DNA from 3 places in the Chryseobacterium sp. IT-36CA2 genome. Region 1 is predicted to be linked to each of the others. Evidence: riboswitches for the same ligand, from Rfam matches in the RefSeq annotation. Region 1 holds a riboswitch; each other region holds the start of a gene.
What was found. A riboswitch is a leader RNA that binds a small molecule or an ion and turns the genes downstream of it on or off. The one in region 1 is predicted to bind cobalamin.
Positions count from the first base shown of each region.

Region 2: it holds a riboswitch for cobalamin, as region 1 does, so the genes downstream of both, ACM6F9_RS05480 (acyl-CoA thioesterase) here and prpB (methylisocitrate lyase) in region 1, are expected to answer to the same signal.
Region 3: it holds a riboswitch for cobalamin, as region 1 does, so the genes downstream of both, metE (5-methyltetrahydropteroyltriglutamate--homocysteine S-methyltransferase) here and prpB (methylisocitrate lyase) in region 1, are expected to answer to the same signal.

Region 1 covers NZ_CATKPG010000023.1:430,539-435,116, reverse strand. Annotated here, with positions in the region: gene ACM6F9_RS18920 (bifunctional 2-methylcitrate dehydratase/aconitate hydratase) at 1-681, opposite strand, end outside; gene prpC (2-methylcitrate synthase) at 715-1,869, opposite strand; gene prpB (methylisocitrate lyase) at 1,856-2,764, opposite strand; cobalamin riboswitch at 3,209-3,402, opposite strand; gene ACM6F9_RS18905 (hypothetical protein) at 3,652-4,218, shown strand; tRNA gene ACM6F9_RS18900 (tRNA-Arg) at 4,316-4,389, opposite strand; tRNA gene ACM6F9_RS18895 (tRNA-Pro) at 4,422-4,496, opposite strand; tRNA gene ACM6F9_RS18890 (tRNA-Ser) at 4,511-4,578, opposite strand, start outside.
Region 2 covers NZ_CATKPG010000011.1:1,032,281-1,036,858, forward strand. Annotated here, with positions in the region: gene ACM6F9_RS05470 (XAC2610-related protein) at 305-1,006, shown strand; gene ACM6F9_RS05475 (HD domain-containing protein) at 1,008-1,604, shown strand; gene ACM6F9_RS05480 (acyl-CoA thioesterase) at 1,656-2,039, opposite strand; cobalamin riboswitch at 2,156-2,336, opposite strand; gene ACM6F9_RS05485 (hypothetical protein) at 2,371-3,171, opposite strand; gene ACM6F9_RS05490 (hypothetical protein) at 3,475-4,170, shown strand; gene ACM6F9_RS05495 (endonuclease MutS2) at 4,267-4,578, opposite strand, start outside.
Region 3 covers NZ_CATKPG010000022.1:398,752-403,329, reverse strand. Annotated here, with positions in the region: gene metE (5-methyltetrahydropteroyltriglutamate--homocysteine S-methyltransferase) at 1-1,859, opposite strand, end outside; cobalamin riboswitch at 2,034-2,220, opposite strand; gene ACM6F9_RS16580 (Lrp/AsnC family transcriptional regulator) at 2,416-2,877, shown strand; gene ACM6F9_RS16575 (hypothetical protein) at 2,964-3,500, opposite strand; gene ACM6F9_RS16570 (VOC family protein) at 3,611-3,979, opposite strand; gene ACM6F9_RS16565 (alpha/beta fold hydrolase) at 3,987-4,578, opposite strand, start outside.

The sequences.
Region 1 (4,578 bases):
ATCTCCTGCAGCCCATGATTTGCGGCTTCCTGCATTGGGAGCATGACGGTAGGTTCTTAAAGACTGTCCGTCAACAAATGCTAATGAAACGGCATTGATTAATTCATCACGGGTCAAACCGATCAGTTTTCCTACAACGGCTGTGGAGGCTAGTTTCACCAATAAAACATGGTCTAGGCCTACTTTGTTGAATGAATTTTCCAAAGCGATAACTCCCTGGATTTCATGTGCTATGATCATTGCTTCCAGAACCTGTTTCATTTTTAGCGGAGCTTTTCCTTCTGCAATATTTGTTCTTGAAAGCCAGTCTGCTGTTGCTAAAATTCCTCCCAGATTGTCTGAAGGATGTCCCCATTCAGCGGCTAACCAGGTGTCATTGAAATCCAGCCAACGAATAATTGCTCCAATGTTGAAAGCAGCCTGCACCGGATCTAACTGAAATTGCGTCCCCGGAACTTTAGCCCCGTTCGGAACTACAGTACCTTTTACGATAGGTCCTAGAAGTTTGGTACATGCAGGGTAAGTCAGTGCTTCTAATCCGCATCCGATAGTGTCTAATAAACAGTAGTGTGCTGTTTTCCAGGCTAAATCGTTTTTGATTTCATAGTTTAATACATAATCTGCAATATCTGTTAATACCTGATCTGGTTGTGGTCTTTCGTTTGAAATGTGTGATGACATCTTTATTTTTTAATTTAATTATGAATTGATTTTTTATTTTCTATTTTCGATGGATACAAAGTCTTTATTTTCAGGACCTGTATAATTGGCACTCGGGCGGATAATTTTTCCATCCTGTCTTTGTTCGATAATGTGCGCGCTCCATCCTGTGACTCTTGAGATAACAAATAATGGGGTGAACATTAAAGTAGGAACTCCCATCAGGTGGTAAGATACTGCGGAGAACCAGTCCAGATTAGGGAACATCTTCTTTTCTTCCCACATTACAGTTTCCAGTCTTTCGGCAATATTATACAGCAGCATATCTCCTGCTTCTTCGGAAAGTTCTTTGGCTACTTTTTTTATCACCACGTTTCGTGGATCCGATATGGTGTAAACAGGATGCCCAAATCCGATGATTACTTCTTTGTTAGCAATACGTTTTCTAATGTCCTCTTCTGCTTCATCAGGCGAATTGTAACGGCTTTGTATTTCAAAAGCCACTTCATTGGCTCCTCCATGTTTTGGACCTCTCAAAGCACCGATAGCTCCTGTGATGCAGGAATAAAAGTCTGATGAGGTTCCGGCAATAACACGCGCGGTGAACGTAGAAGCATTAAACTCATGTTCAGCATACAGATTAAGGGATATTTCCATTGCTTTTACCCATGAATCGGGTGCTTTTTTACCATGTAAAAGACGAAGGAAATGCCCGCCGATAGTATCATCATCCGTTTCTACGTTGATTTCTTTGCCATTATGCGTATAGTGATACCAGTATAAAAGCCCGGAACTGAATGATGCCAGTAATTTGTCTGCAATATCTCTTGCCCCAGCCACATTGTGATCGTCTTTTTCAGGCTGGATACTTCCAATTGCTGAAACCATAGAACGCATAACATCCATTGGATGCGCCGCTGCCGGAATACTTTTTAAAATATTTCTTACAGAGTGGGGAAGTCCTCTCAGGGATTTTAATTTTGCTTTATAATTTTTTAATTGAGCTTCAGTAGGCAGCTGACCATAGATAAGCAGGTAAGCTACTTCTTCGAATTGTGCTCTCTCTGCAAGATCCAAAATATCATAACCTCTGTAATGAAGATCATTTCCACTTTTTCCTACACTGCAAAGAGCGGTATTACCTGCTGTTACTCCGGAAAGAGCTACACTTTTTTTAGGTTTAAATGTTGGTTCGCTATTCGTTGACATGAGTATTTTGTTTAAAAAGGTTATCTAATTTTTGTTCATAATCGTGGTATCCAATACTTTGATAGAGTTCTTCTCTTGTCTGCATTGTATCCAGCACATTAGCTTGCGTCCCGTCTTTACGGATATGCTGGTATACATTCTGTGCTGCTTTATTGGCTGCTCTGAAGGCAGAAAGAGGGTAGAGGACGAGCCCTACGCCAGCATTTTTTAATTCTTCTACAGTGTACATTTTGATCATCCCAAATTCTGTGATATTAGCCAGTACAGGGATCCCAGTAGCATCAACAAATTTTTGATAAAAGCTTAAATCAGGCACGGCTTCGGCAAAAATGAAATCTGCACCAGCTTCTTTATAAGCAATGGCTCTTTCTAATGTTTTTTCCAGACCTTCATTCGCAAAAGCATCTGTTCTTGCTCCAATCACAAAATTTTCATCGGTGCGGGCATCTGCAGCGGCTTTAAGTCGGTCTACCATCTCTTCTTTGCTTACGATTTCTTTGCCGGGACGGTGTCCGCAGCGTTTTGCACCCACCTGATCTTCAATGTGAATGGCTGCTGCTCCTGCTTTAATTAATGATTTTATAGTTCGGGCAACATTAAAGGCAGAAGGCCCAAATCCTGTATCAATATCTACCAAAAGGGGTAGATCACAAATATTAGTAATACGCTGAACATCGATGAGTACATCATCCAGAGTAGTGATTCCTAAATCAGGAATTCCTAAAGACCCTGCAGCAACACCTCCTCCTGAAAGATAAATAGCATTAAAACCAGCCTGCTGCGCCAATAATGCATGGTTTGCATTGATGGCTCCTACAATCTGGAGGGGATTTTCTTTTTCCATGGCCTCCCGGAATTTTAAGCCGGGGGACTTCCAGTTTTCATTTTTGATCATTTTAATATGTATTGTTGAGTTGAAATTTGTTTGTTAGTGAAGAAACAGAAAATCTGTTAAGACTTAGCTTTTGAGTAAAAAAGAAAAGGAGGTAAATGAATTGAGAAAGCATACAGTCGTGCAGATGTTGAGAATTTTGAAAAATTCTGATTGTCCGGGTCTGTAAAATAAACCTGTTGTGACTCCACGAATAATTAAGATTGCTTTGGTACACCATCACTTTTTACATTGATTAAATTCAATAAAAAGTTCTCTGTAAACTTCGCGGTGCTTTATGAAAAAAGAAAAATTACGGAAAGGGGGATACGAATGAGCTAAAAAATCATGAGAAGCACCTAATGTACACTCATATTCATCTCAAAAAAATAACACAGTTTGATAAAAAAGTTATCGCACTATATCCATATCGCATCATACCTGACTGTAAGCTTCAAATCGCGAAAGCATCGTCAATACGAAATAGGCAGGTCTCCTGACTTGTAACGGTTTTTATCATCCTTCCCGTATGAAAGATATACAGTGGATATCAATGGATAAAAACTTTTTGTTTGTTACTTACAGTTGCGCGACAGTTCGTGATTTGCACACGATTCCCTTTTAATACACAGCTAAGTGTAACCAGTTTCGGTTGATAAAGAAGGTTTTAAGAACTCCTTGGTGGTAAATATAAGTATTTTATAATAACGGAAAAGATATTTTATGTAATCAATAGTTTTTTTTAATGTAATCTATTGAAAATGCGTAAGTTGTGATGTGTATTTTAGAAGAGAAAGGGATGAATTGTGTTGTTAAATTAATATAAAAGATAACCGGAAAATTAAAGATAGTTAATAAATTTACTGTTCTTCTTTCATTTTATAAATTTTATTAATCATATATAATTGATCATGGTAGACATTGTAGAATTTAAACAAAACTTGGGTTTGAGTGACATTCCGGTAGAGCTGGAAAAACTGATCTATTTCCAGAATACTGTTTCCTCGTTTGAAAACTATTCACAAGGTTTTGGTGTTTTAATCGATAGTAAGTCTGGATTGAAAAGCTGGAGTGATGACGAAAATTTTTTGAATAGCATGCTGCCTTTTGCTCAGGCCAATGGTTCCGGTTCATTCTATGCCATCTGGAATAATGGAACGGATCAGCCTTTACATAAAATGCCTGTTGTAGTTTTTGGAGATGAAGGAGGTGTTCATATTGTTGCTGAAAATATTGTACAGCTTTTACATTTACTCACTTTTGACACTGAAATTTCAGTAGATTTCGATGAGGCTTATTTTTATAAAGAGGAAGACGATTATGAAGAGAGTGAAGATTTAAACAAATACTTGACGTGGATGAAAGGAGATTATGGTTTAAATCAAATTGAAGAACCTGACTTACTGATTAAAAATGCTCAGGCTCAATATAAAGAAAGTTTTGATCAATGGTTTGGGCAATACTTTACAGATAATTAATCTTGTATTAATAGTTTCTCTGTTTAAGATTTTTATTTTTGATCAATGAAAACCATGAAAAACAAAAAAGACTTACTAAAAATAGTAAGTCTTTAAGTGAGCGCGAAAGGATTCGAACCTTTGACCGTCTGCTTAGAAGGCAGATGCTCTATCCAGCTGAGCTACGCACCCATTGAGTAGTTTTGAGAAAACTACTAAAACAGTCGGGGCGGCAGGATTCGAACCTGCGACCTCCTGGTCCCAAACCAGGCGCGATGACCGGACTACGCTACGCCCCGAGTATATAAATGAGCGGAGGGTAAGGGATTCGAACCCTTGCGACACTTTCGCGTCGACAGTTTAGCAAACTGCTCCATTAAC
Region 2 (4,578 bases), on a different contig from region 1:
ATGGTCTAAAAAACATTTCAATTTTATTTAAAATTTAAAGAAATTGAGATCAAAAAGTAATCATTCATTGATTATCATTCATCATTTTTTATAATAGCCCCGATAGCAGCGGTTACCCCACAGCGGGAAGGATTCAGGCAGGGAGCGAGGAGTATAAGCGTATAGCGGGAAACAGCTCCTCAGAAACGGATCTTCTCTTATTTAAAGAAGTTATCCGTATATAAAATAAATTTTGAATTTTGAGATCGGTAGTAGGATTCGTATTTTTGTTAGGAAAAAAACACCTAAATCATTTACTATTACCATGAATTTATTCAATAAGAATAAGCATTTACCGGCTTTTGTTTTACTGAGTTCTGTATGTTTCGGACAATATCAGTTTGAGGTTAAAAATGCATCGAAGAGTTATGATGCAGTTATTCAAGTGGAGAATTGCTATGATGGGCAATGCAACGGAAGAGGAACCGTAGATTTGTTTGATCATAGAAATACAAAGGTACAGACTTTTGTGTCTGACAATCTGGTGCTGAACCTGAATCAGGATGAAAAGCCAGTGCAGGGGAAAATATTCCAGTTAAAGAAAGAAAACGGTCCTGTGGTCATTGATGACTTTAATTTTGATGGAACAGAGGATATCGCAATAAGGAATGGGAATATGGGGAATTATAGTTCCTCTTCTTATGACGTATATGTTTTTAACAGCACAAAAATGGCTTTTGTGAAGAGCAAAGAGCTTACTGAGCTTGCTTCCGATTCCTTTGATATTTTTGAGGTAGATGCCAAACGGAAACGCCTCATTGCCTACGGGAAATCCGGTTGCTGTGATCTTTTTACAACAGAATATGCCGTGATTCCGAATAAAGGACTTGATAAAGTCTTTGAAAAAGAAGAAGATATGACTGTTGAAGACCTCGTAAAAGTAACCACCAAAGAAAAAATCAATAATAAATGGATTACCAAAACAAAAGTATATCCTTCAGATCAATATAACAGAAATAAGAAGTAAGATGAAAATTCAGAAAGAGATCGATTTTATCCTGGCAGTAGATGCGCTTAAAAATGTCCAGAGAAGAAATTATAATGCAGATGACTCCCGAAGAGAGAACACAGCGGAACATTCCTGGCAGATTATTATTTTGGCTCAGATTCTTTATCCGTATGCTAAAAATCGTGAAGATATTAATTTGTTAAGAGTGATAAGAATGCTTTCCATTCATGATCTGGTGGAGATCGAAGCCGGAGATACTTTCATTTTTGACGAAAAAGCAATGGTAGGAAAGTTTGAAAGAGAAAAGGCGTCTGCTCAAAAGATCTTTGGAATACTGGATGAACCTTTGCGTACAGAATTTTTTAATCTATGGCTTGAGTTTGAAGATGAGAAAACACCGGATGCTGTTTTTGCGTGTGGAATTGACAGAATAATGCCATTTATCTTAAATTCCCATACTTCAGGAAAAAGCTGGACGGAAGCAGGAGTGACAGAAAAGCAAATCCGGAATATGCTTGAAAATGCGATAAGCAGAGCATCGGATGAAATGGGAGAGGCTTTTGATGTATTGCTGAACAGAAGTCTGGAAACAGAAAAAGTGATCAAATCACTTTAATGAACATACAATAAGATTCGGGCGGCCTTTGGCCGCCCGAATCTTTATTATTTATAGTATCTGGATTGGTTTCTTGAATTCGTCAATCGCTACAAAAGTAAAATCACCTACAATGGCTTTTTCTCTTTCGTAGGAATACATTTGCTCAGTGTAGATCTCTACATTTACTTTCATACTGGTTTTTCCTACGTAGGAAACTTTCCCGATGAGCTCAACAATAGTTCCGGCAGGAATAGGTTTTTTGAAATCGATCTTATCACTGCTTACTGTTACCACTCTTTTTCTTGCGAATCGGGTAGCAGTAATAAAAGCTACTTCGTCCATCAGCTGCATAGCCGTACCACCAAAAAGGGTATCGTAATGATTGGTTGTGTTAGGGAAAACCGCTTTAAAGATACTGGTTTCGGATGCTTTAATTCTTTCTTCTGTAGTCATATATCATTATTAATTAAAGCGAAATGAGAACGATATTAAAACAACAGAACAATGACAGGAACCAAGAGAATTCCTGAAACAATCCATCAGATCAATACAACTTCAAATCGCGAAAGTTACTTGTTTAAGAAAAAGGCAGGTCTCCTGACTTGTAACATCTTTAATCTCCTTCCCATGCCTCGCACAGTGGATCTTTGATAAAGATTACAGTTACTTACAGTTGCGCGACAGTCCGTGATTTTCACACGGTTCCCTTTTAATCTGCAATGATGCAGAACCAATTTCTATGATGAATAAGCGTTAAAACTTTTCGGGGGCAAAAATAATGAATTTATTCCGGATTATGGTAAATAATCTGGCTGATTACTCTTCCTTTCTTGATGGTCCAAAGGGTAGTATACCTATTTTCTCCTGAACCATTGATCATGTAAAGGAAAATATTGTCATTATCCAGAGAGGTTACTCCAATGTTCTCAAAATCCATTGTAGGCTGGAACATATTTTTGATGGCTTCTCTTACAAAGACAGATCCTCTTCCGGGTTGCTGCACTCTGATGGATTTGATCTCGGTCATACCTTCGGGAAGGTCATTTCCAATTCCCCATGGTTTTACTTTATCAATGGTAAGAAGTTTTCCTTCTGCATCTTTTTCTTTTTTACGGTATCCTGCATTGGAAGGGTAAATATCAATGACTACTTTGCTTCTTTGAGCAGTAGGAACTTTAGGATCAGAATTATCTGTGAAAATAAGTGATTTTCCGTTTTTAGACTTGGAAGGAGTATAAGCCGGAAGCTGATCAATATAGGCAATACGTTCTTTATTGACCATTCCTTCTTTATCAAGAGTTTCATAACGTACAAAAGGTTTGTCATCATCCTGTTTTTCCGGATATTTGATCCAGATCCATTCTGTTTCTCCGGGAGCAGGTTTTACATAAACAAATACATCACCTTTACGCATACGGATCTTGTCTACAATTTTTCTGTAGTTGTCCTTATGAACACGTACATTGGCATATCCCTCTTCCGCTTTTACAACTCCGAAAGGAACTTTATTCTGGCCTTTTACAAAGACTATGGATAAAATACTGAAAGCGGATAAATAGAATGCTTTGTTTATGAAAGTCATCATGAAAATTTTTTGATCCCCAAATATATAAATTAAATGCGTTGTGCATTAAACATTGCAGATCTTTTTGGATTATTTATAGTTTATAAAATAAACTTAATTAACAAAGGATGATCATGTCGTATTAGTTTTTTATTAATACCATATAATTATGGAATGCTAGATTCTAATGTTAATTCATTTTTAGTATTGTTTCAATCAATTGACGATTTATTTAAGATATAGATTTTGTTCTATCCTTATTTTTCTTTCTTTTTTCTTTTTAAGCTTAATTTTGCACAATATAATTAACACAATACAATTCGGATGAAAATAATTAAATTACTTTTCTCAGGTATTTTACTAATCCCTGGAATTTTATTATCCCAAGTAGGGATCAAAACTCCAACGCCGCAAAAAACATTCCATGTCAATGGAGCATTGCAGGTTGTTAATGAATTAAATGTAGGTGGAGATGCAGCTACAGCCGGAAGCGCTGGGACAGAAGGCCAGATACTTACTTCCAGCGGCCCGGGAAAACCTCCTGTATGGTCTAATGGTAATAATGGGAGCACTGTTGTTGGGTATAGTGCCCTTTTAAGTGGAAAGGAGGTTACTGTATCTGCAAATAATATTCTTAAAGATTTGGATATGAGCCTTGGTACGGGGACTTTAGTGAACTGGAGATCAGGTAATACATTAGTTGTTCCGGCTGGGATGGGCGGTGACTATTTGCTTACTTATACATCTGCTCTTAAAGTTGATGGAACTATACCGTCATCCTATTTTTTTGGGACATATGTATATGTAGGGGATGATCTTCAGGGTCCTGCATCGTTTACTTCAATTGGGGCATTGGCAAGCGGAAGCTTAAATAATCATGAATTTACATTAACCTCTTCTAAAATTCTTACCTTAAAGGTTGGAGATGTAATCAAACTGAAAGGTTTACTTTATAATTACAGTGGATCATCAGCTCAAACTTTTAGGTTGGCCAGATTATCATTAGAAAAAATAAATTAATATTTCTGTTAAAGAAAAGTGTCCTCAAAATTTAATAATTCCCCTAAAAATAGTTAATCGTTTTTAGGGGAATTTATATATTATACTACAACTTTTTTATATTCTTTCCAATTCTTCTGCGTCAATCGTAGTCTTGAAGGTTCCGTAATTGACAATTACCTTATTCCGGGAGATCTTTTCGATGGTTCCTACACTGGTACTGCCGGTAATACGAACACGCTGTCCAACTTTCATCCAGACAGCACGGTCGGTTTTACGTTTTTCTTCCAGTCTTTCATTAGTTTCAGCAATTTTTTCAATCACTTCTTCCTTTTTCAGCTGCTGAGTGATTTTTCTCTTCACAACCTGCAGGCGTTTCGTTTCATCTTTATCACTGCCTAATTTTCTGAATTTCTCCTGCTCAAGAAG
Region 3 (4,578 bases), on a different contig from region 1:
AAAGGAAGTCCCTCTCTGATAGCAGGTTCGTCAATCTGAATAATCCTGATCCCAGCTTTTTCCAGATCCACGACTTCATCACGGATCGCCAAAGCAATCTGCTTACACGTTTCGGAACGAGGCTGATCATCACGTACAAAAGACCATTGTAAAATCGTAACCGGACCTGTCAGCATTCCTTTTACCCATTTTTCAGTCTGGGATTGTGCATATTGAGACCAATAAACCGTCATAGGAGTCGGGCGGGAAACATCACCAAAGATCACAGGAGGTTTTACACAACGGCTTCCATAGCTTTGTACCCATCCGTTTTTAGTGAAAACAAATCCTTCCAGCTGTTCTCCGAAGTATTCTACCATGTCATTACGCTCAAATTCCCCGTGAACCAATACATCAATTCCGATGTCTTCCTGCCAACGGATTGTTCTCTGAGTTTCCTCTTTCAGTAAAGTATCATATTGTTCTGCGGTAAGCTCTCCTTTTTTGAATTGTGCTCTCCAGCTTCTTACCTCTGTTGTCTGCGGGAATGATCCAATGGTTGTGGTTGGGAATAAAGGAAGCTGCAATACTTCCTGCTGTTCTTCTTTACGAATTTTGAAGGTATTTATTCTCTGAGCATCTTTTTCGGTAACAGCATTGGCTCTTTGCTTCACCTGATCATTATGAATAAGAGAAGAGGTTCTTCTGCTTTCAATTGATTTTTTATTTTCTTCGAATGCTTCAAGAATCTGTTCATTTTCTGTTCCTGCTGCCAGTTCCTTAAGGGTAACCACTTCCGCCACTTTTTGTTTGGCAAAAGCCAGCCAGTTTTTGATTTCAGGATTAAGACTGGTTTCAAAATCCAGATCACACGGTGAATGAAGCAATGAACATGATGGTGCGATGAAAATTCTTTCAGATCCTAATTTCTCAACTGCTTTTCTGATGAAAGACAGCGATTTTTCATAATTATTTTTCCAGATATTTCTGCCGTCAATTACCCCTAATGAAAGACTTAAGCTTTCCGGAATAACATTCAGTATATCATCCAGCTGTTCAGGATTTCTTACCAGATCAATATGTAGTGTGTTCACCGGAAGTGAAACAGCAAGCGATGCATTATCCTTTAATCCGTCAAAATAAGTGGCAACAATAAATTTCAGTTTCGGGAAACGTTTTCTTATTTCAGTATATACAGAAAGATAAATTTCTTTTGCTTTTTCAGTTAAATCCAATGCCAGAAAAGGTTCATCAAACTGAATCCATTCAGCACCCTGATCCTGAAGCTTGGTTAAAATTTCTGTGTATACTGGAAGAAGATTTCCGGCAAGATCTAACTTATCAAATCCTTCTTCTTTTTCCTTTCCTAAAAGAAGATAAGAAACCAATCCGATAATGACAGGTTTTGCATTGATTCCAGCTTGTTTTGCCCCAGCAAATTCATTGAAAATTTTGTCTGAGCTTAATTTAAACTGCTGGTTTTTATAAAATTCCGGAACGATGTAATGATAATTGGTATCAAACCATTTGGTCATTTCCATTGCTGTGATATCCAATCCATCTTTCTGATATCCTCTTGCCATGGCAAAATAAAGATCCAGTTCAGAATTGTTCTTCTTAAGCACAACTTCATGATAGCGTGTAGGGATTGCTCCAACCACAAGGCTCATATCTAATACCTGATCATAATATGAAAAATCATTACACGGAATAAGGTCTATTCCGGCTTCTTTCTGAATATTCCAGTTTTGGTTACAGATATTTCTTCCGGTATTCAGAAGTTCTTCCAGAAGGATTTTACCTGACCAATACTGCTCGCAGGCTTTTTTGAGTTCTCTTTTGCTACCAATACGCGGATAGCCCAGAATGTGAGTTTGCATTTTTTAAAACTTTTTAATTAAACTTATTGGAAAAGTCCTTTAAAATGCTTCTTCATGTTTTTGCGGAAGAAATTTCAGGAAAGTAGTGACATAGCAGGCAATGTATTTCCACTCGATAGAAAATACATATCTGATATATCATCTGTATGACCCAAAAGCTTCAGACCGCGAAAGCATTGTCAATTCAGTAAAGGCAGGTCTCCTGACTTGTAACAGTTTCCGTCATCCTTCCCGCTTTTGGCAGTGGATATACAAGGACAGAAACTTTTGGTGTGTTACTTACAGTTGCGCGACAGCTCGTGATTCTCACACGATTCCCTATTAATCTACCTTAAGTAAAACCTTTCCTGTTTGATGAAGTATCTATAAAGAACTGTACTTTTACCTTTAACAACTGTCATCAGTAAAAGTTTTTAATTTTGTGTAAAATTAGCAATACAGAATAAAAGCACAATCAATAAGAAATAATTAAGCAAATTAAACTTTTAAAAATTCAAATAAAAGCATATAATTCTTTACATTTGACTGTTTTAATCATTTAAAAGAATAATATTCTGTGGAACAACTCGATAATAAGGATTTACAGCTGCTCAGGCTGCTCCAGAAAAATGCCAAATTGACCGTTAAAGAACTGGCAAAGGAAGTGAACCTCTCTACTTCACCTGTTTTTGAAAGGGTGAAAAGGCTGGAACAAGATGGTTTTGTTAAAAGATATGCTGCAGTTCTTGATGCTGAAAAACTGAACCGGGGATTTACTGTTTTCTGTCAGATCAAATTGAAAATTCACGACAGATCTGTGGGTTATGATTTTGTAAAAGAAATTTTAGAAATTGAAGAAGTGGCTGAGTGCTATAATATTTCCGGAGATTTTGACTTCCTGCTGAAAGTTCAGGTAAGAGATATGAAACATTACCAGGATTTTGTATTTAATAAACTGGGATCCGTAGATTCCATCGGAAGTACTCATAGTACTTTTGTCATGGCTGAAGTGAAAAACAATCATGGATTAACGATATAGATTTCTCTTATAATCCAACCACTCTATACATAAAAAAATCCGTCATTATTTGACGGATTTTTTATTATTTTGAAATTTTCCAGCGATTAATTGGCTGCCGGATCAATAAGTACTGTTGTTAAACCCAATGATTTCAACAGGTTTTTGTTGTCAAAAAGTAACGTTGCATAATGTTTTCCTTTCTTAAAAACCAGTTTTGAACCTCCTGGAAATTCACTGTCTGCTCCCAGCTTCTGTGTTTTTGCATGGTATTTACTGAATCTGTTTTTACTATCCTGCAATGTACTTTTATTCAGAATAAGACCAAAAGGAAGTCCTTCTACCACTAAAGATTTATTATCTGAAGTAGTGAAAAACATCTCATTAACAGTATTATCTTTTTCCAGACTGCAATATAGTTCTAAACCGGTCTTCATGGGCCATTTTGCATACTTTTCCTCATTGGCATCTTCATAAAAAACGGTTTTTATGTTCAATGCTTTTGATATTTTATCAGTAGTCTGCGGGAAGACAAATTCTGAATTTTTGTCTAGTAAAGAATTTAAAGCTGCTGTTTTCTGTGAGAATGCTGTTACACTTAACACAAGCAAAAAAACTGTTACAATAAAAGTGAAAGGTTTCATCTGCATGAGGATATTTAAAATTTTAATGATTTGATGGCTAAAGGTATTAAAATTACCTAATTCACCCAATACAATTCTACGAAATAGCCTAGCCGGCTGAATACACAATTTTATTCCTTTTGCTGCAAATTGAACACTGTACCCGCTGGATCAATAATCCAATGCATATTTTCAGGAAGTTCCTCAATTTCATCACAGGTTTCTACTCCATTCGACTGTAGATATTGCGTAGCCGCTTCTACATCAGGAACTGTAAGCTGTAACCAGGTTTCAGAGTGGGTATAATTGTCTACACAATCCAGCCATATAATGTTATAGCCAAATTTTACTTCGTGTGTTCTGGAAACAGTAGGATTTTTAATAGGTTTTTCTTCAACTTCTAATTTTAAAATATCTCTGTAAAAAGCAACCGTTTTTTCATATTTACTTTTTGGAATTTTTATGGCGATATTAATTCCGGCTTCAAATTTTGTATTCATCATCAAGTTATTTTAAAAAACCATTAAGGTAATTAAGAATCATTGTAGTCTGCATCATAAGACTCACATGGGTTTGCCCCGGAGCAATAGCCAATTGAGATTTTGGCATAGCTCCCATATCTGCAAAAACGTCACCTCCTAATAACTTATAGGTCTTTGAAAGTTCTGTTTTATCCAATCCATCATTATCACCAGCTATGATTAAAACAGGTGCCGGTATCTTAGAAATATGATCATCACCAAGATCAAAAGGCTTTCCGGCAGAAGCGATCATTTGCTCCAGAAATTTTGTCCATTTTGTTTTATCGGGTGCTACGGCATTGTAGGCAGTATGCAGAGGACTGTTTGTAAAGAGATCAGGTTTCATTCCTTCAAATGCTTTATTGACTTCAGGCAGCCAGCCACTTGTTTTATAAGTTGACGAAATAATAACCAGTTTGTTCAGTCTTTCCGGACTCTGTATTGCCAGCTGATAAGCCACTTCCCCTCCAAAGCTGTACCCCACAACATCTGCCTTATCAATTTTCAGATAGTCCATTACCTTTGTAACATCACTGGCCAAAATACCATGTGATAGTTTTCGTTCTGAAAATGGAGAA